DNA from 2 places in the Streptomyces sp. Sge12 genome. Region 2 is predicted to be linked to the other one. Evidence: riboswitches for the same ligand, from Rfam matches in the RefSeq annotation. Region 2 holds a riboswitch; the other holds the start of a gene.
The links. A riboswitch is a leader RNA that binds a small molecule or an ion and turns the genes downstream of it on or off. The one in region 2 is predicted to bind S-adenosylmethionine.
Positions count from the first base shown of each region.

Region 1 (14,801 bases), 1.2 Mb from region 2:
CGTCCGAGCGGTACGTCACCAGGTCGCCGGGGCGGGCCTGCGACAGCGGCACCTGCCGGCCGGCGTACCGCTGGGCCTGTGAGGTGCGCGGCAGCGAGACGCCCGCCTGCCGGTACGACCAGACCATCAGCCCGGAGCAGTCGAACCCGGAGGGGCCGGTGGAGCCCCACACGTACGGCTTGCCGACCGCGGCCCGGGCCGCCATCACCGCGGTCGCGGCGCGGCCCGAGGACGGGCCGAAGGAGGGCAGCTCGGGAAGGCTCTCGGAGCGGCCTCCGGAGCGCGAGGAGCGCTCGTAGTCGGCCCGCTCCCCGGAGGGCATGGCGTTGAGCAGCCGCCGGGCGGCCGCGAGCTTGGCGGTGACGGAGCGCTTGTGCCGGGCCACGTCGGAGCGCAGGGCGTCGAGTTCCGCGAGCTTGCGGGAGGCCTCCTGGCGCTCCTGGCCGAGCTCGCGCTGCTCCTCGCGGAGGTCGGCGAGCTGCCGGGCCTGGCGGCCGCTGAGGCGGTCCAGGGCGGCGGCCTGCTCCAGGTACGCGTCGGGATCCTCGGCGAGCATCAGCCCGACGGCGGGGTCGATGCCGCCGCTGCGGTACTGGGCCCCGGCGAAGGTGCCGAGGACGCCCCGCATGGCGTTGATGCGCTGCTGGCCGCGGGCCACCGCGTCCTGGGCCCGGTTGACCTCGACGCGGAGGCGGTCGGCCTTCTCCCCCGCCTCGTTGAAGCGCTCGGTGGCCTGCTCGGCCTCCTCGAAGAGCCGGTCGACCTGGGCGCTGATACCGGTTCTCGCCCCGCCGCCGGGTTCGTGCGGGAGGCCGGGGGCCGCGCTCGCGGGTACCCCCGTCATGGCGACCGCGGCCGTGGCCGCGGCGGCGGTGAGGACGGTGACCTTCGTGTTCCGGTCGAGGCTGCCGAGCCCGGCCCGGCGATGGGACGCCACGTGAAACCGCTCCCTTCCGCTGTGCGGGGCCCGGGTCCGCCCCCCGTGGACGGCCGTGTGCCGGGTTCCGCGCTGGCAGACAGTAGCGGCGCGACCACGCACCGGCCAACGACCGTCGGAGGGCGCACATGCCGACGCCCCGCAGGAGACGCAGGTCACCGGCGGGGCGTGTGGTCAGAGGGAGGGCCGTTAATTCGCCCGGATGGGCGGTGTACGGCGCGTCCCGGACCCGGGGCGGAGCGGCTCAGCCGATCCGGACGCCGAACTGGAACGGCATGTTGTCCATGGACTCGTACTTGATGCCGCTGCGCGGGTTCGAGGCGTGCAGCGTCATGTTGTTGCCGGCGTAGAGGCCGACGTGGTGCAGGTCCCCGTAGAAGAAGACCAGGTCGCCGGGCTGGAGCTGGCTGCGGCTGATGCGCGTGCCGTCATTGGCCTGGGTGTAGGTGACGCGGCTGATGTTGACGCCGGCCTGCTTGTACGCCCACTGGGTCAGGCCCGAGCAGTCGTAGACGTTGGGGCCGGTGCCGCCGGACTGGTAGGTGAAGCCCAGCTTGGTCTTGGCGGCCGCGAGGGCGGCGCCGGCGCGGCCGGAGGCCTTGACGTCACCGAGGTCGACGCGGGAGCTGTCGCTGCGGCTGGCGCGCGTCTCCTCGTCCTTGAGCGCCGAACGCTCCTGCGCGGTCAGCGTGTTGAGGAGGGCCTGGGCCTCGGCGAGCTTGTCGGCGGACGCCTTCTTCTTCTCGGCGAGTTCCTTGCGCGTGGCGTCGAGGTCGGCGAGCTTGCCGGCGGCCTCCTGGCGCTGCTGCGCGAGGGTGCGCTGCTTGGCCTGGATCCGCTGGACCGACTCGACCTGCTTGCCGCTCAAGTGCTCCAGGGAGGAGGCCTTCTCGAGGTAGCTGTCGGGGTCCTCGGAGAGGAGGAGGCCGAGCGAGGGGTCGATGCCGCCGGTGCGGTACTGGGCGCTCGCCATCGAACCGAGCGTGCTGCGCAGGTCGTTGAGCTCGCCCTGGCCGCGCGCGACCTGGTCCTGGAGCTGGCCTATCTCCTTCTCGAGCTTGTCCTGGCGCTCCTTGGCGCCGTTGAACTTCTCGGTGGCCTGCTCCGCCTCTTCGTAGAGCGCGTCGACCTGGGACTTGACCTCGTCCTTGCTCGGCTTCGCCGGCGCGGCGGAGGCGCTCTGCGCGGTGAGGGCGACGGCAGCGGCCGCGACCGAGGTGAGCACGGTCACACGAGCACGGTTCGGCTGCTTGGGTCGACGGTGGGACGCCACGAAGGCGAGCTCCTTCTTCCTCGAGCCGCCGAAGGAACGCAACTCGGCAGCACCTTCGCTGCCACCCCGAATGAGTGATCTACCGCACGAAGGTTTGACCAGACACTAGTGACCCAGTTGTGATCAGTTCAAATCCTGCCGGGAAAAAACTTGCCCTCCGACCAGGTTCTTTACCTACAGCGCACGCTCTGTGCAGAGCACTTGACGGTGCGTCCCCCACGACTCCCGCCAATTCGGGCATTGGGGCCACTAGTTATGAAACGCGCGAAAGCCGCTTCAGCAACAAGGCGGACGTCACCGGACGCGCACCCGCCTTCGCCACCCCGTCGGCGACCTCCCGGTCCGTGGAGACCACGACCACCGGCCGGCCGGGCGGCTCCGCACGCACCAGCTGGCGGATCAGCTCGTCCGCCGTCACCCCGGCCTTCGAGAACAGCACCCGCACCCCGCGCGGCGGCGCGAGCAGCACCGGGGCCGCCAGCTCCGCCCCGTCGAAGACACACGTCATCTCCGCGCCCGTCTGCGCGGCCAGCATCGACAGCCCGCCCAGCAGCCGCAGCCGCTGCTTCTCCAGCGGCATCGTCGGATAGCCCGTCTTCGTCACGTTGTAGCCGTCGACCACCAGATGGGCCTGCGGCAGCGCCAACAACTGGTCCAGCAACGCCGGATCGGTCTCCGAGAGGGCACGCGCCGCGATGTCCTTCGGCGTCATCCGGCCCGGCTCCACCGCGTCCACCGTGTCGGCCGGCCGCGTCGAGACCGGCGGCAGGGCCAGCTCCCGGCGCAGCCCCTGGGCCGCGTCCAGCACCGTGTCCAGCAGCAGCCGCAGCCGCATGTCCTCGATGCTGCGCCCCTCGCGGGTGGCCCGGCGCGAGGTCTCCAGCGCCGTCTCCACCTCCGCGAGACGGGACTTCAGCCGCCGGCTCTCGCTCTCGGCCGCGGCCACCCGGGCAGCCGCGTCGCCACGGATCCCGTCGATCTCCGCATTCACCTTGCGCAGGGCCGCATCACCCCGCTTGACGTCGCTCAGAGCACTGCGGAGCTTGCGCTGAAGCGATTCCGCTTCCTTGCGCGCCGCGTCCAGCTCGACCCGTACCTGCTCCCCGCCCGAACGCTGCAGTTCCCGTACGTGGGCCAGCTCCTCGCGCAGCCGCTCCAGCTCGCGCCGGGCCTCCTCGCCCACCCGCTCGGCGTCGGCGCGCTGCGCCTCCTCGCCCGCGGCGGCCACCAGCTTGACCCAGCCGGCCGGCCGCAGGACGAAGGCGGCGGCCGCCACGTCCAGCGGATCCGCGGCGGCCGGCGGTGCACCGGCCTCCAGGGCCGCCGCCAGATCGGCCTGCGCCTCACGGAGCTTCTCGGCGACCCTGCTGCGGAACACGGCATCGGTCTCGACCGCCGCGGCCATGGCATTGCCCGCGAACTTGGCGCGCCGGGTCGGGGTGAACCGGGCATACTGCCGCAACTGCGCCGGGAGGTCCGCGACCGTCAGTGCGCCGAAGGCGTCCGAGACGAGCGCGACGACCCGGCGCCGCACGCCTTCCGGCAGCGGGTGGTCGAGCGCCTCGGCGGCGTCGCCGGCCGCATCGGCCGGCTCAGCGCCGCTTGCTGGCTCCACAATCCGTCACCCCTACCGTGATCTTCCTGTGGGTGCGCCTCCGTCAGGAGTCCGCGCCCGGCCTGTCCACGAGCTCGATCTGGTCCACCGCGTTGCACCAGCGACAGCGGACCGACTCGATGGTCTCATTGACCACCTCGCGCTCCTCGACCTTGGGCTCCCCGGCGAGGTCCAGGTGGACGTACTCCACGACCTTCGACGAACGGGTGACGTCGAATCGCGTGAGGTTGCCGCACAGGGTGCAGCGCCACCGGGTGGTGTCGGTCGGCAGGGGAACCGTCATCAGGCCGCTCTCTCCTTCGTAACTGATTCAATTAAAGCCGTCCGCGCCGCCGTATGCGTCGTCCTGCGGACCGCAGCTCGTAACCCTACGGCCTGCCACCGCTTCAGGTGGGTCCCCTTGCGTCATGCTCTGTCACATGATCGTAAGGTGGCGGGCCGTTCGCGAGGCTGCCCGGGGACCGGTGGTCACCCGGGCGCTGATCGCGGGCTGCGCCGTGGTGTTCGTCCTCGGCCCGGCCTCGGGACTCAACCCGGTCTACGGGACCGGGGAGGAGCTGCTCTCCAACGGCGCCGCGTACTTCCGGCGCTGGGGCGTGGTCCCGGACGAGCTGTTCACGGGCACCCCCCGGGCCTGGCTGACCCCGCTGACCGCGCTCTTCGTCCACGGCAGCTGGCTGCACCTGCTCGGCAACATGCTCTTCCTCCACGTCTTCGGCGCAATGGCGGAGGAGCGGATGGGCCGCCCGGCGTTCCTCTCCTTCTACCTCTGCACGGGCTACCTGGCGATGGCGACGTACGCGGCGGCCAACGCGGGGTCCCCGCAGACGCTCGTCGGGGCGTCCGGTGCGATCTCGGCCGTCCTCGGCGCCTTCCTCTTCCTGCTCCCGCGCGCGAGGGTGACGAGCCTGTTCCCGTTCCTCTTCTTCCTGCCGCTGCGGTTCCCGGCGTGGCTCGTGCTGCTGTTCTGGTTCGCCCTCCAATGGGTGGCGGCACAGCGCGCGGGAAGCGGGCCGGGAGTCGCCTATCTGGCCCATCTGGTGGGCTTCTCGCTCGGCTTCCTCTACGCGTGGGCCCGCTATCGGGGTGCGACTAGAGTGAGGCGACCAGCGACGGCCACCGAGGGAGACAGCCAGCCGTGATCACCGCGATCGTGCTCATCAAGACCAGCGTGGACCGGATCCCCGAGATCGCCGAGTCCATCGCCGCCCTCGAGAACGTCAGTGAGGTCTACTCCGTCACGGGCACGTACGACCTCATCGCGCTGGTCCGCGTGGCCCGTCACGAGAACCTGGCGGACATCATTCCCGGCCGCATCAGCAAGATCCCGGGCGTCGAGGCGACGGACACGCACGTGGCGTTCCGCACGTACTCGCAGCACGACCTGGAGGCGGCGTTCGCCATCGGCCTCGACGCGTAGCGCCGCCCTTCGGTGTCCCGGGTGCTGCCGGGTGCCCTGCGGGCGGCTCGGCGGTGTACGGCTCGCGGCGGTGTGCCGGGCGCTGCCCGGACCCGCGGGTTGCCCTGCGGGCGGCTCGGTGGTGTACGGCTCGCGGCGGTGTGCCGGGCGCTGCCCGGACCCGCGGGTTGCCCTGCGGGCGGCTCGGTGGTGTACGGCTCGCGGCGGTGTGCCGGGCGCTGCCCGGACCCGCGCCTCAATCGCCGGCGAGGCTGAATGGTGCGGGCATGCCGGCCTGGGCCGGTGCGTGGGGCCGGGGCGGGGTGTCTCCTCGGCTCGGCGCGCGCGGGCATGTCTCGGCCGTACCCGGTGGTCGCGCCTCGTCCTGCGGGGACACCCCGCCCCGTCCCCACTCCCCTCCGCCGACACCCCCCGAGGCCAGGTCCCGGGCACGGTCGGAGCCTGCCTTGGGGCGGGGACACGCAGGAGGGTCCCCGCAGGACGAGGCGCGACCCCCGCCGTACGGCCATGACGCCGCCGCGCGCGCCGAGCCGAGGAGATCCTCGTGCGGGGCACCGACCCACCCGAGATCCGGCACATCAAGCCTCGCCGGCGTTTGAGGCGCGGGGTCCGGGGCGGAGCCCCGAGCAACGGCGCGGCGGCGCGTCAGACGGCCGGGACGCAGCGGCCCTCTTCCGTGCGGTACTGCCACTTCGCGCCGTCCGCGACGAGTTCCTTCACCGCCCGGACGAACCGCTCCACGTGCTCGTCAGGGGTGCCCGCGCCGAAGCTGACGCGGATGGCGTTGAGGGAGCGCTCGCCCGGGGCGGCCTCCGGGGCTCCGCACTCGCCCTGCGCCTGCGGCTCGCTGCCCAGCAGGGTGCGGACCAGCGGGTGGGCGCAGAACAGCCCGTCGCGCACGCCGATGCCGTATTCCGCGGACAGCGCCGCCGCGAAGTGCGAGCTGTTCCAGCCGTCCACCACGAAGGAGATGACGCCGACCCGCGGGGCGTCGTCACCGAAGAGGGACAGGATCCGGACCGCCGGGACCTCCGCCAGGCCTTCGCGGACCTTCGCGATGAGGTGGCGTTCGCGGGCGACGAGGTGGTCGAAGCCGGCCTCGGTCAGGGCCTTGCAGGCCGAGGCGATGGAGTAGACGCCGATGACGTTCGGGGAGCCGGCTTCGTGGCGGGCGGCGGTGGTGTGCCATTCGACGTCCACGCCGCCGTCCTCGCGCCGGGCCACCTTGCGGGAGGCACCGCCACCGGCCAGGTACGGCTGCGCCTGCTGCAGCCAGTCGGCGCGCCCGGCGAGCACGCCCGAGCCGAAGGGCGCGTAGAGCTTGTGTCCGGAGAAGGCGACCCAGTCGACGTCGAGTTCCTGTACGGAGACGGGGTGGTGCGGGGCCAGTTGGGCGGCGTCCAGCACGATGCGCGCGCCGTGGGCGTGCGCGGCGGCGGCGAGTTCCTTCACCGGCCACAGTTCACCGGTGACGTTGGAGGCGCCGGTGACGCAGACCAGCGCCGGGCCGTGGGGGTCGCGGTCGGCGAGCGCGCGCTCCAGGGTGGCGACGGCCTCGGCGGGGGTGCACGGTGCGTTGAGGTAGGTGACGTGCGCGTCCACCCACGGCAGGAGGGAGGCGTGGTGCTCGGTCTCGAAGACGAACACCTGGCAGTCGGCGGGGAGTACGGCGGCCAGCAGGTTCAGCGAGTCGGTGGTGGAGCGGGTGAAGACGACCTGGTCGGTGGGGCGGCAGTCGAGGAACTCGGCGACCGTGACCCGGCTCTGCTCGAAGAGGTCGGTGGAGAGCTGCGAGAGGTATCCGGCGCCGCGGTGCACGCTGCCGTAGTACGGGGCGTACGCGGCCACGTCGTCCCAGACGCGCTGCAGGGCGGGGGCGCTGGCGGCGTAGTCGAGGGCCGCGTAGGTGACCTCGCCGCCGGTGACGAGGGGGACGGTGACGTCGCGGCCGAGGACGGCGAGCGGCTCGGCACAGGCGGGGTCCACGACGGTGGCGGTGGTGGTGGCGACGGCGGCGTTCAGGGATGCGGACATGGCGGTATCTCCCGGCAGGCAGGGCTGAATGGCTTCGGTGTGCCCGTACGCGGGTACGGGAATGTCCTCGGAAATGACGTGGGGGTGCACGGAAGCGACCCTGGTCCGAGGGTGAAGTGGGGGCGGAGTCGCCCTATCGCATTCGCTTGCTCACGGAAAACGCTCCTCGAGAGACCAGGACCCCTGGTGTCGAGGGATCCGCGCTTGCCGTAGGCCTTGCTGCCTACGACCTGGTCATCACCCGGGGCACCCCGCCACGGAAGGAGGGTTGCCGGACAGCAAGCCGGGGCCTAAACGCTGTCACTCGTGACCTGGTCAGCATCCTGCCACATGATCGTGCGTACGCAAGACCCCGGTCCGCATGGTGGACCGGGGTCGTCGTTTTCGCGCCGTTCGGCCGCGCTAGGCGTTGCTGGCCGTCACCCAGCGCTCGAGGGCGGCCAGGGCCGCGCCCGAGTCGATCGACTCCGCGGCGCGGGCCATGCCGGCGGCGATCTGCTCCTCCAGGGTGCCTTCGGTGGGGTCGAGGGCCACCAGGGCGGCCGCCGAGTTCAGCAGTACGGCGTCACGGACCGGGCCCGTCTCGCCGGCCAGCAGGCGTCGGGCCACGTCCGCGTTGAAGGAGGGGTCCCCTCCGGCCAGGGCGGAGACGTCGACCAGGGAGATGCCGACGTCACGCGGGTCGAAGCGCTGTTCGGTGACCTTGCCGTCGCGGACCCACCAGATCCGCGAGGTCGACGCCGTGGTCAGTTCGTCCAGGCCGTCGTCGCCGCGGAAGACCAGCGCGGAGGAGCCGCGCTCGGCGAGGACGCCCGCGACGATGGGGGCCATGCGGGGGTCGGCCACGCCCGAGGCCTGGGCCCGCACCCGGGCCGGGTTGGTGAGCGGGCCGAGGATGTTGAAGGTGGTGCGGATGCCGAGCTCCTTGCGGGCGGCCGCCACGTGGCGCAGGGCCGGGTGGAACTTCACCGCGAAGCAGAAGGTGATGCCGGCCTCCTCGGCGACCTCGACGACCCGTGCGGTGCTGAGGTCGAGGTTGACGCCGAGCTTCTCCAGGACGTCCGAGGACCCGCTCGACGAGGACGCCGCCCGGTTTCCGTGCTTGACGACCTTGGCTCCGGTGCCGGCCACCACGATCGCGGACATCGTGGAGATGTTCACCGTTTTGGCCCCGTCGCCGCCGGTGCCGACGATGTCCACGGTCCGGCCGGGCACCTCGATCAGGTTGGCGTGCGCGTACATCGCCCGTACGAGGCCGTTGATCTCCTCGACGGTCTCCCCCTTGGCCCGCAGCGCGACGGTGAAGCCGGCGATCTGGGCGTCGGTGGCCTCCCCGCGCATGATCCGGTCCATCGCCCAGGCGGTGTCCTCGGCGCGCAGGTCCCGGCCGGTCAGCAGAGCGTCGAGAACGCCCGGCCAGCCACGGGCCGCCACGCTGTCGCCGCCTGCCGGGGTCGCAACGTTCATGGTCCGCTCCTGCTGTTGGTGGGCCGTCCCCATATTCTCCGCCCACGTCGAATGGGTCGGGGTTCAGCCTATCCAGCCCCGGTTACGGCAAAGAGCCCCGTCCGGACACTGGACGGGGCTCTTGCCGTGGCGACACCAGGACTGACCGAAATCAGTCCCTCATGCGGTCATGCGTTGCGCGCGGGGATCAGTGGTGGCCGTGGCCGGACTGGATCTCCTTGTATTCCTCCACCGTGGGCTTCGGAATCTGGTTGTTCTCGCCGTAGAAGCCCTTGCTGAGCTTCGCGCGGAGCTTCTCGGTGGCCTTCACCTTGCGCTCGACACCGTTCTCGTCGACCGTGGGGCCGATCTCGATCGGCTTGTACTGCTCGTGCGCGGTGAGGGTGTGCAGCTTGCCCTGCGGGAGCGGCTCGTGGACCTCGACGAACTCACCGTGCGGCAGACGCTTGATGATGCCGGTCTCGCGACCGTGCAGCACCTTGTCGTGGTCCCGGCGCTGGAGGCCGAGGCAGATCCGCTTGGTGACGATGAAGGCGAGGACCGGGACGACGAAGAAGCCGATCCGGACGAACCAGGTGATCGAGTTGATCGAGAGGTGGAAGTACTGCGCGAACATGTCGTTTCCACCGCCGATCAGGAGCACGATGTACTCCGCGATCCAGGCGACACCGAAGGCCGTACGGGTCGGGACGTTGCGCGGGCGGTCCAGGATGTGGTGCTCGCGCTTGTCCCCGGTGACCCAGGACTCGATGAAGGGCCAGACGGCGATCGCGCCGAGCACCAGCGGGAAGAGCAGCAGCGGGATGAACACGCCCAGGACGAGCGTGTGGCCCCACAGGTTGATCTCCCAGCCGGGCATGGCCCGGATCAGGCCTTCCGGCATACCCATGTACCAGTCGGGCTGCGCACCGGTGGACACGTGGTCCGGGCGGTACGGGCCGAGCGCCCAGATCGGGTTGATCGAGGCGATCGCCGCGACGGCCGCGATGACACCGAAGACCAGGAAGAAGAAGCCTCCGGCCTTGGCCATGTAGACCGGCAGCAGCGGCATGCCGACGACGTTGTTGTTCGTCTTGCCGGGACCCGCGTACTGGGTGTGCTTGTGGTAGAAGACCAGGATCAGGTGGGCCACGAGCAGGCCCATCATGATGCCGGGCAGCAGCAGGATGTGCACCGAGTAGAACCGTGCGACGAAGTCGCCGCCCGGGAACTCCCCGCCGAACAGGAACATCGACAGGTACGTGCCGACGACCGGGACGGACAGGATGGCGCCCTGCATGAAGCGGACACCGGTACCCGAGAGCAGGTCGTCCGGCAGCGAGTAACCGGTGAAGCCGGTGAACATGCCGAGGACCAGCAGCAGGAAGCCGAAGATCCAGTTGACCTCACGGGGCTTGCGGAAGGCGCCGGTGAAGAAGACGCGCATCATGTGCACGATCATCGCCGCGACGAAGATCAGTGCCGCCCAGTGGTGGATCTGACGGATCAGCAGGCCACCGCGGACGTCGAAGCTGATGTCCAGGGTCGAGGCGAAGGCCTCGGACATCATGACGCCCTGCATCGGCACGTACGAGCCGTGGTACACGACCTCGTTCATGCTCGGGTGGAAGAACAGCGTCAGGTACACACCCGTGAGGATGATGATGATGAAGCTGTAGAGGCAGATCTCACCCAGCATGAAGGACCAGTGGTCCGGGAAGATCTTGCGCATGTTGGCCTTGGCGAGGCTGTAGATGCCCAGGCGGCCGTCCGCCCAGTCCGCTACTCGCTCGCCGGCGGGCGCCTTGCCCGCCTTGCCGGCCGGTGACTTGGTAGAGGCAGTGCTCATCCGCGCTCCCAGAATGCAGGACCGACGGGCTCTTCGAAGTCGCCGAGCGCTTCGAGGAAGCCTTCGTCATTCACGCCGATCCGCAGCTGCGGAAGCGCGTGACCGGCCGGGCCGAAGATGACACGGGCGCCGTCGGAGAGGTCGAAGGTGGACTGGTGGCACGGGCAGAGCACGTGGTGCGTCTGCTGCTCGTACAGGCTGATCGGGCAGCCGACGTGGGTGCAGATCTTGGAGTAGGCCACGATCCCGTCGTGGGACCACTCCAGTTCCTGCTTGTCCTTGATGTCGTCCGGCTGGATGCGGACGATCATCAGGGCGGCCTTGGCGATCTGGACCTGGAAGTCGTGCTGCTCCTCCTCCAGGCCTTCCGGCATGGCGAAGGTCAGCGAACCGACGAGGACGTCCTCGGGACGCAGCGGCTCCATCGTGTTCTGGTTGATGAGCAGCTTGCCCTTGGCCCAGAGGGTCTTGCGCAGCTTCTCCTCGGGCAGGGGGCCCAGGTCGCGCATGATCATCACGGCGGACAGCGGCAGCATGGCCAGCGCGCCCAGCATCGTGTTGCGGATCAGCGGACGCCGGCCGATGCCGGACTCGTTCGCACCGTCCGCGAAGTCCTGCAGGACCTTGGCCTTGACCTCCGGCGGAGCGGCGATCTCGTGGCGCTCGTCGGCGACCTCGACGTCGGACATCAGGGTGCGGGCCCAGTGGACCGCGCCCGCGCCGATGCAGAAGAGAGCCGTGCCCAGGGTCATGCCCAGGGAGAAGTTGAGCGCGCTCACCTTCCCGATGGGGAAGATGTAGACGATCTTGTCGACCGGGAAGATCACGTAGGACGCGATGAAGCCGATCGTGGCCAGCATCGAGAGCGTGAAGAGCATCGCGACGGTGCGCTCGGAGCGCTTCGCCGCCCGCTCGTCGATGTCCTGGATGCGCGGCTTGTGGACCGGCAGGCCCGGGTCCGCGAACGGGTCGTCCGCGACCGCTACGCCACCGTGGTGGGCGTCGCCCTGCTCGCTCGGCAGGTGCTTGTCTTCGGGAATCTCTTGGCTACTCATGACTTCTTGGCCTTAGCGGTGTGGGCCGCGACCCAGACGGCGACAGCGATCAGCGCACCCAGAGCGAAGATCCAGCCGAACAGACCCTCGGAGACGGGGCCGAGGCCACCGAGCTTGAGACCACCGGGGTTGGTCGACTTCTCACCGTTCACGTTCTGGAGGTACGCGATGATGTCCTTCTTCTGCTTCTCCGGCATGGTGCTGTCGGGGAAGGAGGGCATGTTCTGCGGGCCGGTCTGCATGGCCTCGTAGATGTGCTTCGGCGAAACGTCCTCAAGGTTGGGGGCGTACTTGCCGTTCGTCAGCGCGCCGCCCTCACCGGTGAAGTTGTGGCACTGCGCGCAGTTGTTGCGGAACAGCTCACCACCGTTGGCGATGTCGGCACCTGCCGTGTCGTACTGCTTCTCGGTCGGCGTGATCGGACCGGCGCCGAGGGACGCGATGTACGCGGCCAGCTGGTCGATCTGCGCCTGGGTGTAGATGACGGGCTTCTTCGGCACCTGGGCGCCGGGCTGCTGGGCGGGCATGCGGCCCGTGCTCACCTGGAAGTCGACGGCCGCGGAGCCGACGCCGACCAGGCTCGGGCCGTCAGAGGAACCCTGACCGCCGGTTCCGTGGCAGCTTGCGCAACCCACGGCGTAGAGCTTCTTGCCCTCCTCGATGGCGAGGGACTGGGCGGTTTCATCGGCCTGCGCCTTGCCCGCGGGAGCAAAGGCGGCGTACAGCCCCCCAGTGGCCGCCAGCGCGAGGAGTAGAACGACGACCGCCGCCAGCGGATGGCGTCGTCGTGCGGAGAGCTTTTTCACGGATTACCCCGGTGTCAGGATCTTCTGCGTCGGTGTGTCTGGATGGAGTGCCGGGTCTTGCCCGGTGACGTGTTCGCTACTTGATCAGGTAGATCGTGGCGAAGAGGCCGATCCAGACGACATCGACGAAGTGCCAGTAGTAGGACACGACGATGGCCGACGTGGCCTGTTCGTGGGTGAACCTCTTGGCCGCGTACGTCCGGCCGAGGACCAGCAGGAAGGCGATGAGACCGCCCGTCACGTGCAGACCGTGGAACCCGGTGGTCAGGTAGAAGACCGAGCCGTACGGACCGGACGAGAGGCTCATGCCCTCGTGCTTGACCAGCTCGGTGTACTCGAACACCTGGCCGCCAATGAAGATCGCACCCATGACGAACGTGATGATGAACCACGTCCGGAGCTTCTTCACGTCACCGCGCTCGGCGGCGAATACGCCGAGCTGGCAGGTGAGCGAGGAAAGCACCAGGATCGTCGTGTTCGTCGCCGAGAAGGGCAGGTTCAAGGCCGAGGCCTGCTCTGTCCAGTACTCGGGTCCTGTCACGGATCGCAGGGTGAAGTACATCGCGAAGAGGGCCGCGAAGAACATCAGCTCGGAACTCAACCAGATGATGGTTCCGACGCTGACGAGGTTCGGCCGGTTGACCGTCGGGTGCGCGTGCCCGGTATCTACTGTCGTTGCTGTCGCCACGACCGACATTATGTCGGTCGCTTATCCCGCCCTCACCCCGGGGGGTGCCGTTCGGAGTGTCAGGGGCGTGTGCAAGGCCCGAACGGCCCATCAGATGACCTCTGGGGGATGCCCCGTGCTTCCCTCGGCGAACCGATGTTGACAGGGGGACGGGAGGAGTAGCATCCCGCGCAACATCAACGTGATTCACGGGCACACGTGGAGGAACGAAATGCGGGCGACTGCGCGGGTTCTGGTCTACAGCGACGACGCGGGCACCCGGGAGCAGGTGCGGCTGGCGGCAGGACGCAGGCCCGCCGCGGACCTGCCGCCGGTGGAGTTCCTGGAGTGCGCCACGCTGCCGGCGGTGCTGACGGAGCTGGATGCGGGCGGCATCGACGTGTGCGTGCTGGACGGCGAGGCGGTCCCGGCCGGGGGCATGGGCGTGTGCCGGCAGATCAAGGACGAGATCTTCCGGTGTCCGCCGGTGCTGCTGCTGATGGGGCGGCCCCAGGACGCCTGGCTGGCCACGTGGAGCCGCGCCGACGCGGCGGTGACCCTTCCGGTGGACCCGGTGCCGTTCGCGGACGCCCTGGCGGGCCTTCTGAGGACGCGCCTGTCGCTGGACGCCTGAGCCGGCTCCTCCGTACGCCCTGTGGGGCCGTACGCGCCCGGCTGGGGCCCGTTCGGGTGAATGATCCGGTGCATCCTCCCCCCGGACGGCGTCCGGGGGGAGGCGGCTGGTTCCTGACCGCTCAGACGGTGGGCCGCAGGCGGGCCTGGTCGACGGGGCTGCGGCCTTCCTGGGTGCCCTTGAGGAGGGCGCTGCCCTGGCGCCAGTCCTTCCAGTCCATGTTCCAGTCGCCGAAGCCGTTGCCGAAGATGTCCATGTCGTCGCCGATGCTGTTGATCACCTGGACGATGTCGCCCTCGGTGATGTTCTCGTAGAACCAGGCGGCGTTGCCGGTGCTCATGCCGGTGCAGCCGTGGCTGACGTTCTCGTAGCCCTGGGAGCCGACGGACCACGGCGCGGCGTGGACGTATTCACCACTCCAGGTGACGCGGGTGGCGTAGTAGACGGGCAGGTTGTAGTACTCGCTGCCGCCGATGCCAACGGTGTCACCGCGCATCTGTACGAAGTACTGCTTGCCAAGCACCACCTTGATGCCGTTGCGGGTGGAGAAGCCGGGCTTTCCGGTGGTCACCGGAATGGTGTTGATCACTTCTCCGTTGCGCTTGAACGTCAGGTAGTGCGAGGAGGCGTCGGTGGTGACCTCGACCCGGTCCCCGATCTCCAGCTTCAGCGGCTTGGCCACGGCCCCGTGGAGCTCGTCGGTGATCCTGACGCCCTCCAGGTTGCTCCGTACCGAGACGGCGGTGTTGGCGGGCCAGTAGTCCTTGGGCCGGTAGTGGATGTGCTTGTCGTCCACCCAGTGCCAGGCGCCCTCGACGCCGGCCGGGGCGTCGACGACGAGGCCCCGTTCGACGATGGCGCGGGCGGCCTTGTCCTTGACGGGCTCGCTGAGTTCGGCGGTGATGGGCTGTCCGACGCCGTACTTGCCCTCGTCCGGGCCGAACTCGACCTTGAGGATCCCCTTCGACGGGGTGGTGTCGAAGGTGAGCGTGCGCTGCCCGGGAGCGCCCCGCTCGTCCTCGGTGCTCACGGTGACCGTGTAGCGGACGCCTGCGGCCATCGAGG
Region 1 is NZ_CP020555.1:5,642,206-5,657,006, reverse strand. Features, by position in the region: gene B6R96_RS25340 (C40 family peptidase) at 1-937, opposite strand, end outside; gene B6R96_RS25335 (C40 family peptidase) at 1,182-2,210, opposite strand; gene B6R96_RS25330 (NYN domain-containing protein) at 2,464-3,828, opposite strand; gene B6R96_RS25325 (hypothetical protein) at 3,869-4,108, opposite strand; gene B6R96_RS25320 (rhomboid family intramembrane serine protease) at 4,233-4,967, shown strand; gene B6R96_RS25315 (Lrp/AsnC family transcriptional regulator) at 4,964-5,245, shown strand; gene B6R96_RS25310 (aminotransferase class V-fold PLP-dependent enzyme) at 5,891-7,279, opposite strand; SAM riboswitch class IV at 7,475-7,591, opposite strand; gene trpD (anthranilate phosphoribosyltransferase) at 7,682-8,746, opposite strand; gene qcrB (cytochrome bc1 complex cytochrome b subunit) at 8,934-10,574, opposite strand; gene qcrA (cytochrome bc1 complex Rieske iron-sulfur subunit) at 10,571-11,629, opposite strand; gene qcrC (cytochrome bc1 complex diheme cytochrome c subunit) at 11,626-12,435, opposite strand; gene ctaE (aa3-type cytochrome oxidase subunit III) at 12,512-13,132, opposite strand; gene B6R96_RS25280 (hypothetical protein) at 13,335-13,736, shown strand; gene B6R96_RS25275 (L,D-transpeptidase) at 13,858-14,801, opposite strand, start outside.
Region 1: another riboswitch for S-adenosylmethionine. It lies ahead of B6R96_RS25310 (aminotransferase class V-fold PLP-dependent enzyme); the one in region 2 lies ahead of thrC (threonine synthase).

Region 2 (14,801 bases):
CGCCCCACAGCTGATTCCTGGACTGCTCCAGACAGAGGCTTACGCCCGGGAGGTGTTCCAGGCCGGACATCCGACTGCAACAGAGGAGAGGATCGACGAACTCGTCACGAACCGGCTGGCCCGCGCGGCACTGCTCAACCAGCCAACAACCCCTTTGTTGTGGTGTGTCCTCGACGAGGCGGTGCTGCGCCGCGCGGGGGACAACCCAGCCGTCCGGGTCGAGGCCCTGCGCCACATCGCAAGTCTGATGCGGGCCCGCCGCATCATCGTTCAGGTATTGCCCTTTAGCGCTGGCCTGCATGCGGCCATGGGGGGCGCCATCAAGTTGATGTCGTTTGACGACGCTCCCCCGCTCTCCTACGCCGAAGGCATGGGAACAGGGCTCCTTTTCGACGATCCGGCGACAGTCGCCCATCACACGCTGACCTACGATCTCCTCACGGCCAACGCGCTGTCACCGCGCAAGTCCCTGGCCTTGATCGAGTCCGTGGCGGAGGATTACGAACATGACCAGCACGCCTGAGTACGACCTGACGACGGCCATCTGGCACAAATCCAGCTACAGCGACGCAAGCGGCGGCAACTGCCTGGAGATGGCCACCTGGCGGAAGTCGACGTACAGCGGCGGCGATGGCGGCGACTGCCTCGAAGTGGCCGACGGCCACCCCGACCTCGTCCCCGTCCGGGACTCCAAGCAGCCCGAAGGCCCACACGTGATCTTCCACGCGCAGGCCTGGGCCCGGTTCGTCGGGTCGCTCAGAGACCGTTGGTGAACAGCAGCTTGTCGGGGCCGTTGTCGCTGAGGTTCTGGATGACGCCCGGGGTGGCCTCGTTCTTCAGGGAGTTCGCCACCTCGGTCGGGCTCGCGGTGGGGTGCGCTGCCTTGTAGAGGGCTGCCACCCCGGCGACGTGCGGCGCCGCCATGGAGGTGCCGTTCAGCGACACGCTGCCGCCGCCGTTCCGCGCGGAGATGATGTCCTGGCCGGGGGCGTAGAGGTCCAGGACCTCGCCCCAGTTGGAGAAGTCGGTCTCCTGGTCGTAGCGGTTGGTCGCGCCGACCGTCACCGCGTTCGGCGTGGAGGCGGGCGACACCCGGCGGGCGTCGACGTTCTCGTTGCCCGCCGCGACGATCGGCAGCACGCCCCGGTTGAACAGCGCGTTCGTTGCGTCGTTGACCGGCTCGAAGCGGTCACCGCCCAGCGAGGCGTTCAGGACGGCCGGCTGGCGGGCGTTGTTGGCCACCCAGTCCAGGCCCGCGATGATCCCCGACCAGGGGCCCCGACCGTCGCATCCCAGGACCCGGACGCTGACCAGGCTCACCTTGTGCGCCACGCCGAAGGTCTCGCCGCCGACCGTGCCCGCGACGTGCGTGCCGTGGCCGTTGCAGTCCGCGCCGTTGCGGCCGTCGCCGATCGCATCGAAGCCGGGTCGGGCGCGGCCCCCGAACTCGGTGTGCCGGAAGTCGATGCCGCTGTCGAGGATGTACGCCGTCACCCCCTGGCCGTTGGTGTTGGGGCTGAACTCGTTGTCGAGCGGCAGGAACCGCTGGTCGATCCGGTCCAGGCCCCAGGAGTTCGACGGCGCCTTGGTCGCGACGCCGGCCGCGGGCGCCGGCGGGGCGGTCACCAGCGCGTCCTGTGCCACGGACTTCACGCCCGCCGTCTGCCGGGCGGCCTGCAGCTGCTTCTCGGTGAGGGTCGCGGAGAAGCCGTTCAGCGCCGAGCTGTAGGTGAACTTCGCCTTCACCCCGAGCGCCGCCGCGACCTTCGCCGGGGTGGCGGACTTGTCGAGGGTGACGATGTAGCTCTCGGGGATCGGGTTCGCGGCGGTGAGCAGCGGTGCCGGGGTCGGCTCCGGGGCCGCGGAGGAGGCGGTGGCGGCCGCGACAGGGGTGACGGTGACGAGAAGGGCCGTGGCCAGACGGGCGAGCAGACGCATGGAAAGAGCTCCCTGACGTGCTTCGAAGGGGGGCGTGGAGGAGCCGCCCCCGCGACCTGGAGTCCTCCGCGGGTGCGGCCCTCCCGTACATCGGATGCGTCCGGGAGAGAACTTGAGCCGCCCGCCTCCGCCTGGCGGACAGTGCGTTGCTTCTGTCGGGGGCGTGTCGCGGACGCTGCAGAAAGGGTCATTCCGGGCCGCTACCCGGGGTGACGTCCCGAACGGACGACCGCAGGAAGATCACCCGTACGGGCGGCCGGGGGCCGCCCGTACGGGGGCGGGTCAGAGACCGGCGGTGTAGAGCAGCTTGTTCGGACTGGCCGGGCTCAGGTTCTTCAGGACGTCCTTGGTGGTCTCGGACTCCAGGAATTCGGCGATGGCCTCCGGCTCCGCCGTCGGGTTCTTGGCCTTGTAGAGGACCGCGACACCGGTGGCGTGCGGCGCGGCCATCGACGTACCGTCGAGGGCCACGCTGCCGCCGCCGAGCTTCGCGGAGACGATGGCCTGGCCGGGAGCGTAGAGGGTCACGCACTGGCCCCAGTTGGAGAAGTCGGTCTCCTCGTCGTACCGGTTGGAGGCGGCGACGGTGACCACCTTTGCCGCGGAGGCCGGCGAGACGCCGCAGGCGTCTTTCGCGGAGTTGCCCGCCGCGATGACGGGCAGCACGCCCGCGGCGGTGACCGCGTCGGCGGCGTCGTTCACGGCCTTCGACAGCTCGCCGCCCAGCGAGCCGTTGAGCACGGCCGGCTGCTTGGCGTTCTTGGCCACCCAGTCCAGCCCGGCGATGATCCCCGACCACTCGCCCTTGCCGTCGCAGCCGAGGACTCGGACGCTGACCAGGCTGGCCTTCTTCGCGACCCCGTACGTCTTCCCCGCGACCGTACCCGCGACGTGCGTACCGTGGCCCTGGCAGTCGGCGCCGTTGCGGCCGTCGTTGATCGCGTCGAAGCCGAACGTGGCGCGAGTGGCGTCGGGCCCGCCGAACTCGGTGTGGTTGTAGTCGATGCCGGTGTCGAGGATGTAGGCGGTCACCCCGGCGCCGTTGCCCTCGGGGCTGAACTGCCCGTCACCCGTGCCGTTGGCCTTGTCCCAGTCGTCCTGCTGGTCGATCCGGTCCAGGCCCCAGGACGAGGCCGGGGCCCGGGTGCCCGCCACGGTGCTCTGCCTCGGCACCGACTGCACCTTCGCGTCCTCCTCGACGGCCTTCACGCCCAGGCTGTTGCGGACGATCGTCAGCTGGAGCGGGGTCAGCGAGGCGGCGAAGCCGTTCATCGCCGAGGTGTAGACGAACGAGGGCTTCAGACCCAGCTTCTTCGCGGCCTGCGCCGCGTCCACCCCCGTTCCCAGGGTCACGATGTACTTGCCGGGCACCGCGTTGTCGGACTTGAGCAGCGGTGCCGGGGTCGGCTCCGGGGCCGCGGCGGAGGCCGTACCGGCCACGACCGGGGGGACGGTGAGGAGGGCCGCGGCGGCCAGGCGTGCGAGCAGGCGCATGGAAGGAACTCCCTGACGGGGTGGGGAAGGAAGACATGGGTGTGGGCCGCCCAAACGGCACCACGTGCTCCTGCGGGGCGGCCCTCGGCTTCATCGGTGCCACCGCCCGGCCGGTTGAATCACCGGCTTCACCTGGTTGCCCGTCCGGTACGCGCCGACACGCCGTGGCGCGCGCGGCGCGCAGAAAGGGTTATCCCGCTGTGCCGCACCGGGCGCACTCCGGCCCGCGCGGCCGGTGGCCCGCCCGGCAGGATCACCCGTACGGTCCGCCCCCAGATCAGGGGGCGCACGGCCGGTGCGCCGCCCGTACCCCCGCCACACCCGCGGGCTTCGTTGACCCGCCCGGCCGCGCGTGATGGCCTCGGGCCATGCGCATCCGTCTGAGCCGAACCCTGACCGTGGCCGTCGCCGTACTGGCCGCCGTCGCCGCCCTGCCCGTGGCTGCGGCCACCGCCGACGTGCCGGAACCCGTACCGCACACGGCTCCCGCCGACCACGCCACGTACATCGTCACCGTGCGGGAGGAAGTCGACCCGGCCTCCGTGGCCGAGCGGGTCGACGCCACCCCCGTACACGTCTACCGCACCGTCCTGCACGGCTTCTCCGCCCGGCTGAGCCCCGCCCAGGTCAAGGCCCTGCGGGAGATGCAGGACGTCGAGGCCGTCGAGGAGGACGGCCGGGCCATCGGCTTCGGCCCCGGCTTCTGACACCCTGGCTCCCGCCCTCCCGGCCCGGGAGGGCGCCCCGTCAAGCCCCGAATGTCCGCGCCGTGACGCGGGCGCCCGCACGGGGGCGCAATGGAGGTCGGCCCCCTTCCCCGACACCACCGAGGACCGACCTCATGACCCTCGCCAGGACCCGCCGCACGGCCTTCGTGATCGTCACCCTGCTCGCCGGTACTAGAGGGTGGCCCTGGCCGTCTCGATGAAGGCGCGGATCAGCTCCGGCGCCTTCACGCCGCGCTCCCGCTCCACCCCGCTGGACACGTCCACGCCCCAGGCGCCGGTCACCCGGACCGCCTCCCGCACATTGCCCGGGTTCAGGCCGCCGGCCAGCAGCCAGCGCCCCTCGGGCGCGGTGAAGTCCGCCGAGCCCCAGTTCCACGGCTTGCCTGAGCCCGGGTCGGGAGCGTCCAGCAGCAGCAGGTCCTCGCCGTACTCGCCGCAGCGCTCCACGTGCTCGGCGGTGGCCCGCAGCAGGGTCCGGCCGTCGGCGCGCAGCGCCGCGAAGTCCTCGGGGCCCTCCTCGCCGTGCAGCTGCACCCCGCGCACCCCGCTCTCCTCGGCGAACCGGCGCACCTGCGCCACCGACTGCCCCCGGAACACCCCGACGGTGAGCACACCGTCCGGCACCCGCGCGGCGAGCTCCCGCGCGACCGCGGCATCGACCGTACGCGGACTGCCGGGCGCGAAGACGAACCCGACGGCGTCGGCCCCGGCCGCCACGGCCACGTCGACGTCGTGCGCGGTCTTCAAGCCGCAGATCTTGACGAAGAGATCGCTCATGCGCCCAGTCTTCCACCGCACCCCGCATCAACGGCGCCGACCCGTTTCACTCCTTGGTATGCACATCGCACCGGGACCCCTGCCCCTGCTGCGCCGCCTCGCGCACGCCTTGGACGCCGGACTGAACATCGCCCTCGGCGGGGACCACGAAGAGGTCACCTTCATCGCGCACCCCGCCGCCTGAGGCCGCCCCCGGCGAAACGCCCGAGGGCGGCACCCCCGTGGGGGTGCCGCCCTCGTTCGAGAACAGCCGATCAACCAGTGGCCGGAGCCGGGGTCGATCAGAAGTCCATGTCACCGCCCGGCATGCCGCCCGGCGCACCGGCGCCGGCCTTCTCGGGCTTGTCGGCGATGACGGCCTCGGTCGTCAGGAACAGCGCGGCGATCGACGCGGCGTTCTGCAGCGCGGAGCGCGTGACCTTCGCCGGGTCGATGATGCCCTCGGCGATCATGTCGACGTACTCGCCGGTCGCGGCGTTCAGGCCGTGACCGATCGGGAGGTTGCGCACCTTCTCGACGACGACGCCACCCTCGAGACCACCGTTGACGGCGATCTGCTTGAGCGGGGCCTCCAGGGCGAGCTTCACGGCGTTGGCGCCGGTCGCCTCGTCACCCTCGAGCTCCAGCTTCTCGAAGACCGCGGAGGCCTGGAGCAGGGCCACGCCACCACCGGCGACGATGCCCTCCTCGACGGCCGCCTTCGCGTTGCGAACGGCGTCCTCGATGCGGTGCTTGCGCTCCTTGAGCTCGACCTCGGTCGCGGCACCGGCCTTGATGACGGCCACGCCGCCGGCCAGCTTCGCGAGGCGCTCCTGGAGCTTCTCGCGGTCGTAGTCCGAGTCGGAGTTCTCGATCTCGGCGCGGATCTGGTTGACGCGACCCTGGACCTGGTCGCTGTCACCGGCACCGTCGACGATGGTGGTCTCGTCCTTGGTGATGACGACCTTGCGGGCGCGGCCGAGCAGGTCGAGACCGGCGTTCTCCAGCTTGAGGCCGACCTCCTCGGAGATGACCGTGCCGCCCGTGAGGATGGCGATGTCACCGAGCATGGCCTTGCGGCGGTCACCGAAGCCCGGGGCCTTGACGGCGACGGACTTGAAGGTGCCACGGATCTTGTTGACGACGAGGGTGGAGAGCGCCTCGCCCTCGACGTCCTCGGCGATGATCAGCAGCGGCTTGCCGGACTGCATGACCTTCTCCAGGAGCGGCAGCAGGTCCTTGACCGAGCCGATCTTGGAGTTGACGATCAGGATGTACGGGTCGTCCAGGGACGACTCCATGCGCTCCATGTCGGTGGCGAAGTACGCCGAGATGTAGCCCTTGTCGAAGCGCATGCCCTCGGTGAGCTCCAGCTCCAGACCGAAGGTCTGGGACTCCTCGACGGTGATGACGCCTTCCTTGCCGACCTTGTCCATGGCCTCGGCGATGAGCTCGCCGATCTGGGTGTCGGCGGCGGAGATGGAGGCCGTCGAAGCGATCTGCTCCTTGGTCTCGACATCCTTGGCCTGGGCGAGCAGGGCGGCGGAGACGGCCTCGACGGCCTTCTCGATACCACGCTTGAGGGCCATCGGGTTGGCACCGGCGGCCACGTTGCGCAGGCCCTCGCGGACGAGCGCCTGGGCCAGGACGGTGGCCGTGGTCGTACCGTCGCCGGCGACGTCGTCCGTCTTCTTGGCGACTTCCTTGACCAGCTCGGCGCCGATCTTCTCGTACGGGTCCTCGAGCTCGATCTCCTTGGCGATGGAGACACCATCGTTGGTGATCGTGGGGGCGCCCCACTTCTTCTCAAGGACGACGTTGCGACCCTTGGGGCCAAGGGTGACCTTGACGGCGTCGGCGAGCTGGTTCATCCCACGCTCGAGGCCGCGACGGGCCTCCTCGTCGAACGCAATGATCTTGGCCATCTGAAGTGGTCCTCCCGGACAGCGGTGGATTGCTCCCAGGACCGCGCCCGCGCCCGCGACGGACGGCCTGCGTGCCCGGCGGTTCCTTCCCACCGGACCCTGCGGGCCTCACCGACCCGGTCCTCGTTTCAGTAGCACTCTCACGTGGAGAGTGCTAACGCCAATGATTAGCACTCGACCCCCTCGAGTGCAAGCGGCTTGGTGCAAAGCCCCGCCACTACCGGGCATACGCAGGAGGGGCCCCCATCCCGTGTCCAGGATGTGGGCCCCTCATGGTGTTCCAGGTCTTCGATGCACACTGTGCGTCGGCGGTCGATCGCGCCAGGACTAGCCGAGTGCGAGCTTGACCATGTCCGCCTGCGGACCCTTCTGGCCCTGCGAGATCTCGAACTCGACCCGCTGACCCTCTTCAAGGGTGCGGTACCCGTCCATCTGGATGGCGCTGTAGTGGACGAACACATCCGCACCACCGTCGACCGCGATGAAGCCGTAGCCCTTCTCCGCGTTGAACCACTTGACGGTGCCCTGAGCCATGCCTAACTCCCCTATTACTGGCCCTTGCGCAGGAACGCACTTCGCGATCCCGGGTCAGAACTTGCGTCGGAACGCGTCGACCGAGGCTGAATGTATCTGCGCGGATGCTGTCTGCAACAGGTCAATCCGATGAGAATTCTGGACACCGAGAAACATTGAAATAGAGTGAAAATTTGCCATACTCCCGGGCAACTCGGGCCGGGCATATCTCGCCAAAGCCCCATACCGCACTCGCATGTTGGCCCGATGTCGACCCTTGCGCGGCCCGTTCATATGCAGGGGGCAAGAACAGCGGAGGGGACTTCCCCAACCCTACCGTGCCCAATCAAGCAGAATTGCCCCCTCCGCTTCTAGCGGAGGGGGCAATTTCGGTTTGCGCGTGTCACCAGTCAGGTGATCCCGGGGATCCGGGCATTCAGCAACCGCCCGCCACGGCCGGGATGATCGAGACGCCGGCGCCGTCCGGCGTCGCCGCCTGCAGCCCGCCCTCGAAGCGCACGTCGTCGTCGTTCACGTAGACGTTCACGAAACGGCGCAGCTTGCCCTGGTCGTCCAGGACGCGCGCGGCGATCCCCGGGTGGCTCTTCTCCAGGGACTCGATGACCTCGGCGAGGGTCGCGCCCTCGGCGGGGACCTCGGCGGCGCCGCCGGTGTAGGTGCGCAGGATGGTGGGGATGCGGACGTTGACGCTCATGGCGCTACTGCCTTTCCGGTAGGGCGGGGAGAGGGGGTGTCCGGCGGGTCAGGGCCGGGTCCCCGGGTCGTCTGGTGCCGTGCATTGCAAGGCGGAGGAGGGAGTCGACGCGGAGCGTCGGCGACCGACGACAACGCGGCAAGGCGCGGTGCCGGGCGGGCCGGGGACCCGGCCCTGACCCGCCGGACACCCCCTAGGCCAGGCCGGCGGCGCGGAACGCGTCCAGGCTCGGGCGGATGGTGGCGGTCTGCCCGCTGTCCGCGGCCACCGCCTCCAGGGTCTTGAGGCCGTCACCGGTGTTGAGGACGACGGTGGTCAGCGTCGGGTCGAGCTGCCCGTTGTCGATGAGCTTCTTCGTCACGCCGACGGTCACGCCGCCCGCGGTCTCGGCGAAGATGCCCTCGGTCTGCGCGAGGATCTTGATGGCCTCGACGACCTGCTCGTCGTTCACGTCCTCGACGAAACCGCCGGTGCGGCGCGCGATGTCCAGGACGTACGGACCGTCCGCCGGGTTGCCGATCGCGAGGGACTTGGCGATGGTGTTCGGCTTCTGCGGGCGGACCACGTCGTGACCGGCCTTGAACGCGGTCGACACCGGGGAGCAGCCCTCGGCCTGCGCACCGAAGATCTTGTACGGCTTGTCCTCGACCAGGCCCAGCTTGATGAGCTCCTGCAGACCCTTGTCGATCTTCGTCAGCTGGGAGCCGGACGCGATCGGGATCACGATCTGGTCGGGCAGCTGCCAGCCGAGCTGCTCGCAGATCTCGTACGCCAGGGTCTTGGAGCCCTCGCCGTAGTACGGACGGAGGTTGACGTTGACGAAGCCCCAGCCCTCGCCCAGCGGGTCGCCGATGAGCTCGGAGCAGAAGCGGTTGACGTCGTCGTAGTTGCCCTCGATGCCGACCAGGTCGCCGCCGTACACACCGGCCATGACGACCTTGCCCTGCTCCAGGTCGTGCGGGATGAACACGCAGGAGCGGAAGCCGGCCCGGGCGGCCGCGGCGCCGACGGCGCCGGCCAGGTTGCCGGTCGAGGAGCAGGACAGGGTGGTGAAGCCGAAGGCACGGGCGGCCTCGACGGCGATGGCCACGACGCGGTCCTTGAAGGAGTGCGTCGGGTTGCCGGAGTCGTCCTTGACGTACAGCTTGCCGGTGACGCCCAGCTCCTTGGCCAGGTTGGCCGCGTCCACGAGCTTGGTGAAGCCGGGGTTCAGGCTGGGCTTGGCGGCCACGTCCGCGGGGACGGGCAGCAGCGGCGCGTAGCGCCAGATGTTGTTGGGGCCGGCCTCGATCGCGGCGCGCAGGGTCTCGGGGTCACCGGTCGGGAGGTCGTAGGCGACTTCCAGCGGTCCGAAGCACTCGGCGCACGCGAAGATGGGGCCGAGCTCGAAACGGGTACCGCACTCGCGACAGGAAAGGCCGGTGGCAGGTCCGAGATCAACAGAGGTGGCGACAGTCTGTGCAGCCATGATGGCGAGGCCCTTTCTCCTCATCTTCCCCATGGCGCACTTCGCCATGAGACGGAATTGGCACCTTCCCTAGCCGGGGACCTCGCTGACGTCGCTGATGTGCGCGATCGCGAGAACCGACTGGAGGGTTGCCGGGGCTTCAACGGGCCGTGTCCCTCTGCCCCTCTGGATGAGCGGTATGGCACCGGGCGACGCGCTCTTCGGCGCGCCCGGGCGTTTGTCACGAGGACCCCCGGCATGCGGTGGCCCTTCGCGTTGTTCAAGACTGTAACCGAAGGGCCGGGCGGTTGAGACAGGCGTCCGAACCTCGAGATGGATCACATACCGGCGGATATCGCCGACACGCAGGGAGTGCTGAGGGTGCTGGAAGAGGTGGAGCGATGGCTGGCCGACCGCTCCTGGTCCGCCGCCGACCGACCGCTCGACCAGCTGCTCGACCGGAAACGGGCGGCCGGGACCACGGTCAGCGTGGTGCTGCCCGCGCTGGACGAGGAGGCGACGGTCGGCGCGATCGTCGAAGTGATCCGGCGTGAGCTGATCGAGGGACTGCCCGTCCCCCTGGTCGACGAACTGGTCGTCCTCGACTCGGGCTCCAGCGACCGCACCGCCGAGGTCGCGGCGAAGGCCGGGGCCCGGGTGGTGCACCGCGACGAGGTGCTGCCCCGCATCCCGGCGCTGCCCGGCAAGGGCGAGGTGCTGTGGCGCTCGCTGCTGGCCACCGACGGGGACATCGTCTGCTTCGTCGACGCCGACCTGCGGGACTTCTCCGCCACCTTCGTCTCCGGGATCGTGGGCCCGCTGCTCACCGATCCGGACGTGCAGTTCGTCAAGGCGATGTACGACCGGCCGCTGGGCCCGGAATTCGACGGGCTCGCCCCCGGCAGGACCCCCGGCCAGGGCGGCCGCGTCACCGAGCTGGTCGCCCGCCCGCTCCTGAACCTGCACTGGCCGCAGCTGGCCGGCTTCGTCCAGCCGCTGGGCGGCGAGTACGCCGTACGCCGCTGCCTGCTGGAACGGCTGCCGTTCCCCGTCGGGTACGGCGTCGAGCTGGGCCTGCTGGTCGACGCGCTGCACACGGTCGGGCTGGACGCGCTGGCCCAGGTGGACGTGGGCGTACGGATCCACCGCCATCAGGACGGGCAGGCGCTGGGCCGGATGGCCGCGGCGATCTACCGCACCGCCCAGGTACGGCTCTCGCGCGGACACCTCGTACGGCCGGAGCTGACGCAGTTCGAGCGCGGACCGGAGGGCTTCGTACCGCGGACGTACCCGGTGGACACCGAGGAGCGGCCGCCGATGGCGGGCATCAAGGAGTACGCGCTGCGTCGCGTGGCGTGAGCGATCGTACGGTTTGAGGGGGCGCGGGCCGGGCTAGGTTGGCCGCATGGCTTCCCAGGTACTCGTTGCAGCGAACCGCGGCCCCCTCTCCTACGCCCTCGCCGAGGACGGGACGCTCAGCGCCCGGCGCGGCGGGGGCGGTCTCGTCTCCGGACTCTCCACCGCTCTCGCCGAGCAACCGGACGCGCTGTGGATCTGCGCGGCACTCTCGGACGCGGACCGCGAGGCGGTCCGGCGGGGCGTCGCCGAACCGGGCGTCCGCATGCTGGATATCGATCCCACCATGTACGACGACGCGTACAACGGCATCGCCAACTCTGTGCTGTGGTTCACCCACCACCACCTCTACGACATCCCGCGCGAGCCGGTCTTCGACGCGGAGTTCCGCCGCCGGTGGGAGTCGTACGAGCGCTACAACCAGGCCTTCGCCGAGGCCCTGGCCGAGGAGGCCGGGCAGGGCGCGTCGGTGCTGGTGCAGGACTACCACCTGGCGCTGGTCCCGGGACTGCTCCGGGTGCTGCGCCCCGACCTGCGGATCGCGCACTTCACGCACACCCCGTGGGCCGCGCCCGCCTACCTCTCGATGCTGCCGGACGTGGTCCGCGAGACCCTGCTGTGGGGGATGCTCGGCGCGGACGTGCTCGGCTTCCACACCGAGGCCTGGGCGGCCGAGTTCCTCGGCTCGGCGCGGCTGGACGACGCGTGGGGGCAGGCCGAGGTCCGCGAGGGCTCGGTCGTGGAGCACCACCGGTACTCGGTGTGGCCCGCCCGCACCACGAGCGTGCGGGCGTACCCGCTGGGCGTGGACGGCGACGAGCTGCGGGCGCTGGCGCACCGGCCGGAGGTGAATGACAAGCTGGCGGAGCTGCGGGCAGAGGTGGACGGCCTGCGGACGATCGTCCGCGTGGACCGCACCGAGCTGTCGAAGAACATCCTGCGCGGCCTGCTGGCGTACCGGGAGCTGCTGACCACGCGCCCGCAGTGGCACGGCCGGGTGGTCCACCTGGCGTCGGCGTACCCGTCGCGGCAGGACCTGCGGGTGTACCGGGAGTACACGGCGGCGGTGGCGGAGCTGGCCGAGGAGATCAACGCGGAGTTCGGTACGGAGGACTGGCAGCCGGTGCTGGTGTCGGTGAAGGACGACTTCGCGCGCTCCCTGGCGGCGTACCGGCTGGCGGACGTGGCGCTGGTGAACCCGGTGCGGGACGGGATGAACCTGGTGGCGAAGGAGATCCCGGTGGTGTCGGAGGCGGGGTGCGTGCTGGTGCTGTCCACCGGGGCGGGGGCGTACGAGGAGCTCCGCCAGGACGCGCTGACGGTGAACCCGTACGACGTGACGGCGACGGCGGATGCGCTGCACGCGGCGCTGTCGATGCCGATGGCCGAGCGCGCGGAACGCACCAAGCGCCTCGCGGCGGCGGCGACGTCCCTCCCCCCGACGGCCTGGTTCACGGCCCAGCTCTCGGCGCTTGCCGACTGACCACCCTGCGGCGCCGTTGCCGGGGCGCTGCCCCGGACCCCGCTCCTCGAACGCCGGAGGGGCTGAACTTTCCGGCGGCACCGGTCAAATCCAGCCTCGCCGGCGTTTGAGGCGCGGGGGTCCGGGGGCAGAGCCCCCGGCGGCGGAGGCTCAGCGGCGGATGGCTTCGGCCAGGGCGGCCAGGAAGCCGGCCACCGAGCCCGGACCCGGGAGGACGAGGTCGGCGCGGGAGGCCAGCTCCGGCACCTCCGCGGAGCCACTGCACACCAGCACCCCCGGCAGCCCGTCCGTACGGCCCTTCTCCACGGCCGCGTAGGCGGCGAGGTCACCCAGGTCGTCGCCCGCGTACAGCACCGCCCCCGCGTCCCGCTCCGCCAGGAACTCCGTCAGGGCGACGCCCTTGTCCATGCCCGGCGGCCGCAGCTCCAGCACCGCGCGCCCCGGTTCGACCATCAGCCCGTGCCGCGCCGCCAGCTCGGCCAGCGGCTCCCGCAGCGCCGCGAACGCCGCCGCCGGGTTCTCCGCCCGGCGGGTGTGGACGGCCAGGGCCCGGCCCTTCTCCTCGATCCAGGTGCCGCGCCAGGCGCCGATCGAGTCCAGGAACCCCGGCAGCTCGGCCCGGACCGCCGCCACCCCGGGGTGCTCGGCGGGGGCGTGGACGATGCCGCTGACGGCGTCCCAGCGTTCGGCCCCGTAGTGGCCGAGGACGACCATGTGTTCCAGTCCGGGTACCCCGGCGAAGCCGCCGTAGCGGACGGCGACGCCGGCCGGGCGGCCGGTGATCACGGCCACCGAGTCGACCTCGGGGGCGAGTGCGGACAGGGCCGGGACGGCTCCCGGGTGGGCCCGGGCCTGGTCCGGGTCCGGGACGATGTCGGCGAGGGTGCCGTCGAAGTCCAGGGCGACCACGGACCGGCGAGGCGCGCGGAGGAGGGCTTCGAGTCCCTCGCGTCCGGCTGCGGTGACGGGCATCGGCAGATCGTGCGGATGGCTCCCCATAAGCACGACCCTAACGGCCCAGCGGTGCGACGGCTACGGCTATCGCCGGGCTCGCTGGGCCTCGCGGATCCTGCGCAGCCGGTTGACGGTGCCCGGGGCGTGGGCCAGCGCCCGCGGATCGTCCATGAGCGCGTTGAGCAGCTGGTAGTAGCGGACGGGGGCCATCCCCAGTCCTTCGCGGATGGCCCGCTCCTTGGCTCCGGGCCCGGGCCAGGTGCGTGACTCGTACGCGAGCACCGCGGCCTCGGTGGCCGTCAGCTGCCCCTCGTCCGTCATACCGCCAGATTAACGCCGCCGTCTGACACCCGGCGCGGCGCCACTGCTCAGCGCGGGTCCGCCGCGCGGGCGGCCGTCGCGATGTCCTCGAGGACCTTCGCCGGCTGTCCGCCCGGCTGGACGGTCTTGCCGATGTTCTGCTTGATGTCCTCGCTGACGCCGGCCCAGGACTTCTTGCCGACCGGGTAGAGCCGCGAGCCGGGCAGGGCCGTCAGGAAGGGCTTCAGCTGCGGGGCGTTGCCGGCGGTCGCGGTCTGCTTGGCCTGGTAGCCGCTGGTGGTGGCGGGCAGCAGGTCGTACTTGTCGGTGAAGGCCGTCACGTTCTTCGGCTGGTACAGGAAGTCCAGGAACTTGCCGGACTGCTCGCGGTGGCCGGTCTTGAAGGCCATGATCCAGTCCGCGACGCCCATGGCGGGCTCCTCGGAGCCGGTGGCGGTCGGCAGCGGCACCATGCCGAACTTCACACCCTTGGCCTCGGCCTGCTTGAGCAGCGTCGGGTGCCCGTTGAGCATGCCGACCTCGCCCTTGGTGAAGCCTTCGAAGGCGGCCTGCCGGTCCAGCTTGCCGGGCTCGACGGGGCCGGTCAGGCCCTGGCCGACCATCTTGTCCCGCAGGAACTCCAGCGCCTTGACGTTGTCGGCGGAGTCGATGGAGTACTGCTCCTCGTTGTCGGTGTAGCCGCCACCGCCCGCGAGCATCCACATCATCGTCTCGGCCTGCGCCTCCTCGCGGCCCAGCGGCAGCGCGAAGGGGGTGGGCACGCCCGCGGCCTTGAGCTTCTTGGCGGCCGCCTCCAGGTCCGCCCAGCTCTTCGGCTGCCAGCCCTTGGCGTCCTTGCCGATCACTCCGGCGTCGGCCAGCAGCTTCTCGTTGTAGAAGAGCAGCCGGGTACTGGCCACGAAGGGCATCCCGTACTGGACCTGCTTGACCTTGCCGGCGTCCGCGAGCGGGCCCAGGAAGTCGGCCTCGGTCTTCACGGAGAGCAGCTCGGCCGTCGAGTACAGCTTGTCGGCGGCCGCGTAGTCGGCGTAGGCGCCGATCTGGGCTATGTCGGGGGCCTTGCCGGCCTTGACCATCTCGGCGACCTTGGCGTCGACCTCGGACCAGGAGTAGACGCTGACCTCGACCTTGGTGCCCGGGTTGGCCTGCTCGAAGCCCGCGGCGAGGTCCT
Region 2 is NZ_CP020555.1:4,400,510-4,415,310, reverse strand. Features, by position in the region: gene B6R96_RS19800 (helix-turn-helix domain-containing protein) at 1-523, shown strand, start outside; gene B6R96_RS19795 (DUF397 domain-containing protein) at 507-773, shown strand; gene B6R96_RS19790 (S8 family peptidase) at 757-1,938, opposite strand; gene B6R96_RS19785 (S8 family peptidase) at 2,221-3,432, opposite strand; gene B6R96_RS19780 (protease inhibitor I9 family protein) at 3,801-4,139, shown strand; gene B6R96_RS19775 (phosphoribosylanthranilate isomerase) at 4,332-4,937, opposite strand; gene B6R96_RS38535 (hypothetical protein) at 4,996-5,121, shown strand; gene groL (chaperonin GroEL) at 5,219-6,841, opposite strand; gene B6R96_RS19765 (cold-shock protein) at 7,169-7,375, opposite strand; gene B6R96_RS19760 (MoaD/ThiS family protein) at 7,791-8,069, opposite strand; gene thrC (threonine synthase) at 8,263-9,561, opposite strand; SAM riboswitch class I at 9,555-9,713, opposite strand; gene B6R96_RS19750 (glucosyl-3-phosphoglycerate synthase) at 9,898-10,875, shown strand; gene B6R96_RS19745 (alpha,alpha-trehalose-phosphate synthase (UDP-forming)) at 10,922-12,355, shown strand; gene otsB (trehalose-phosphatase) at 12,506-13,354, opposite strand; gene B6R96_RS19735 (DUF3263 domain-containing protein) at 13,394-13,630, opposite strand; gene B6R96_RS19730 (extracellular solute-binding protein) at 13,678-14,801, opposite strand, start outside.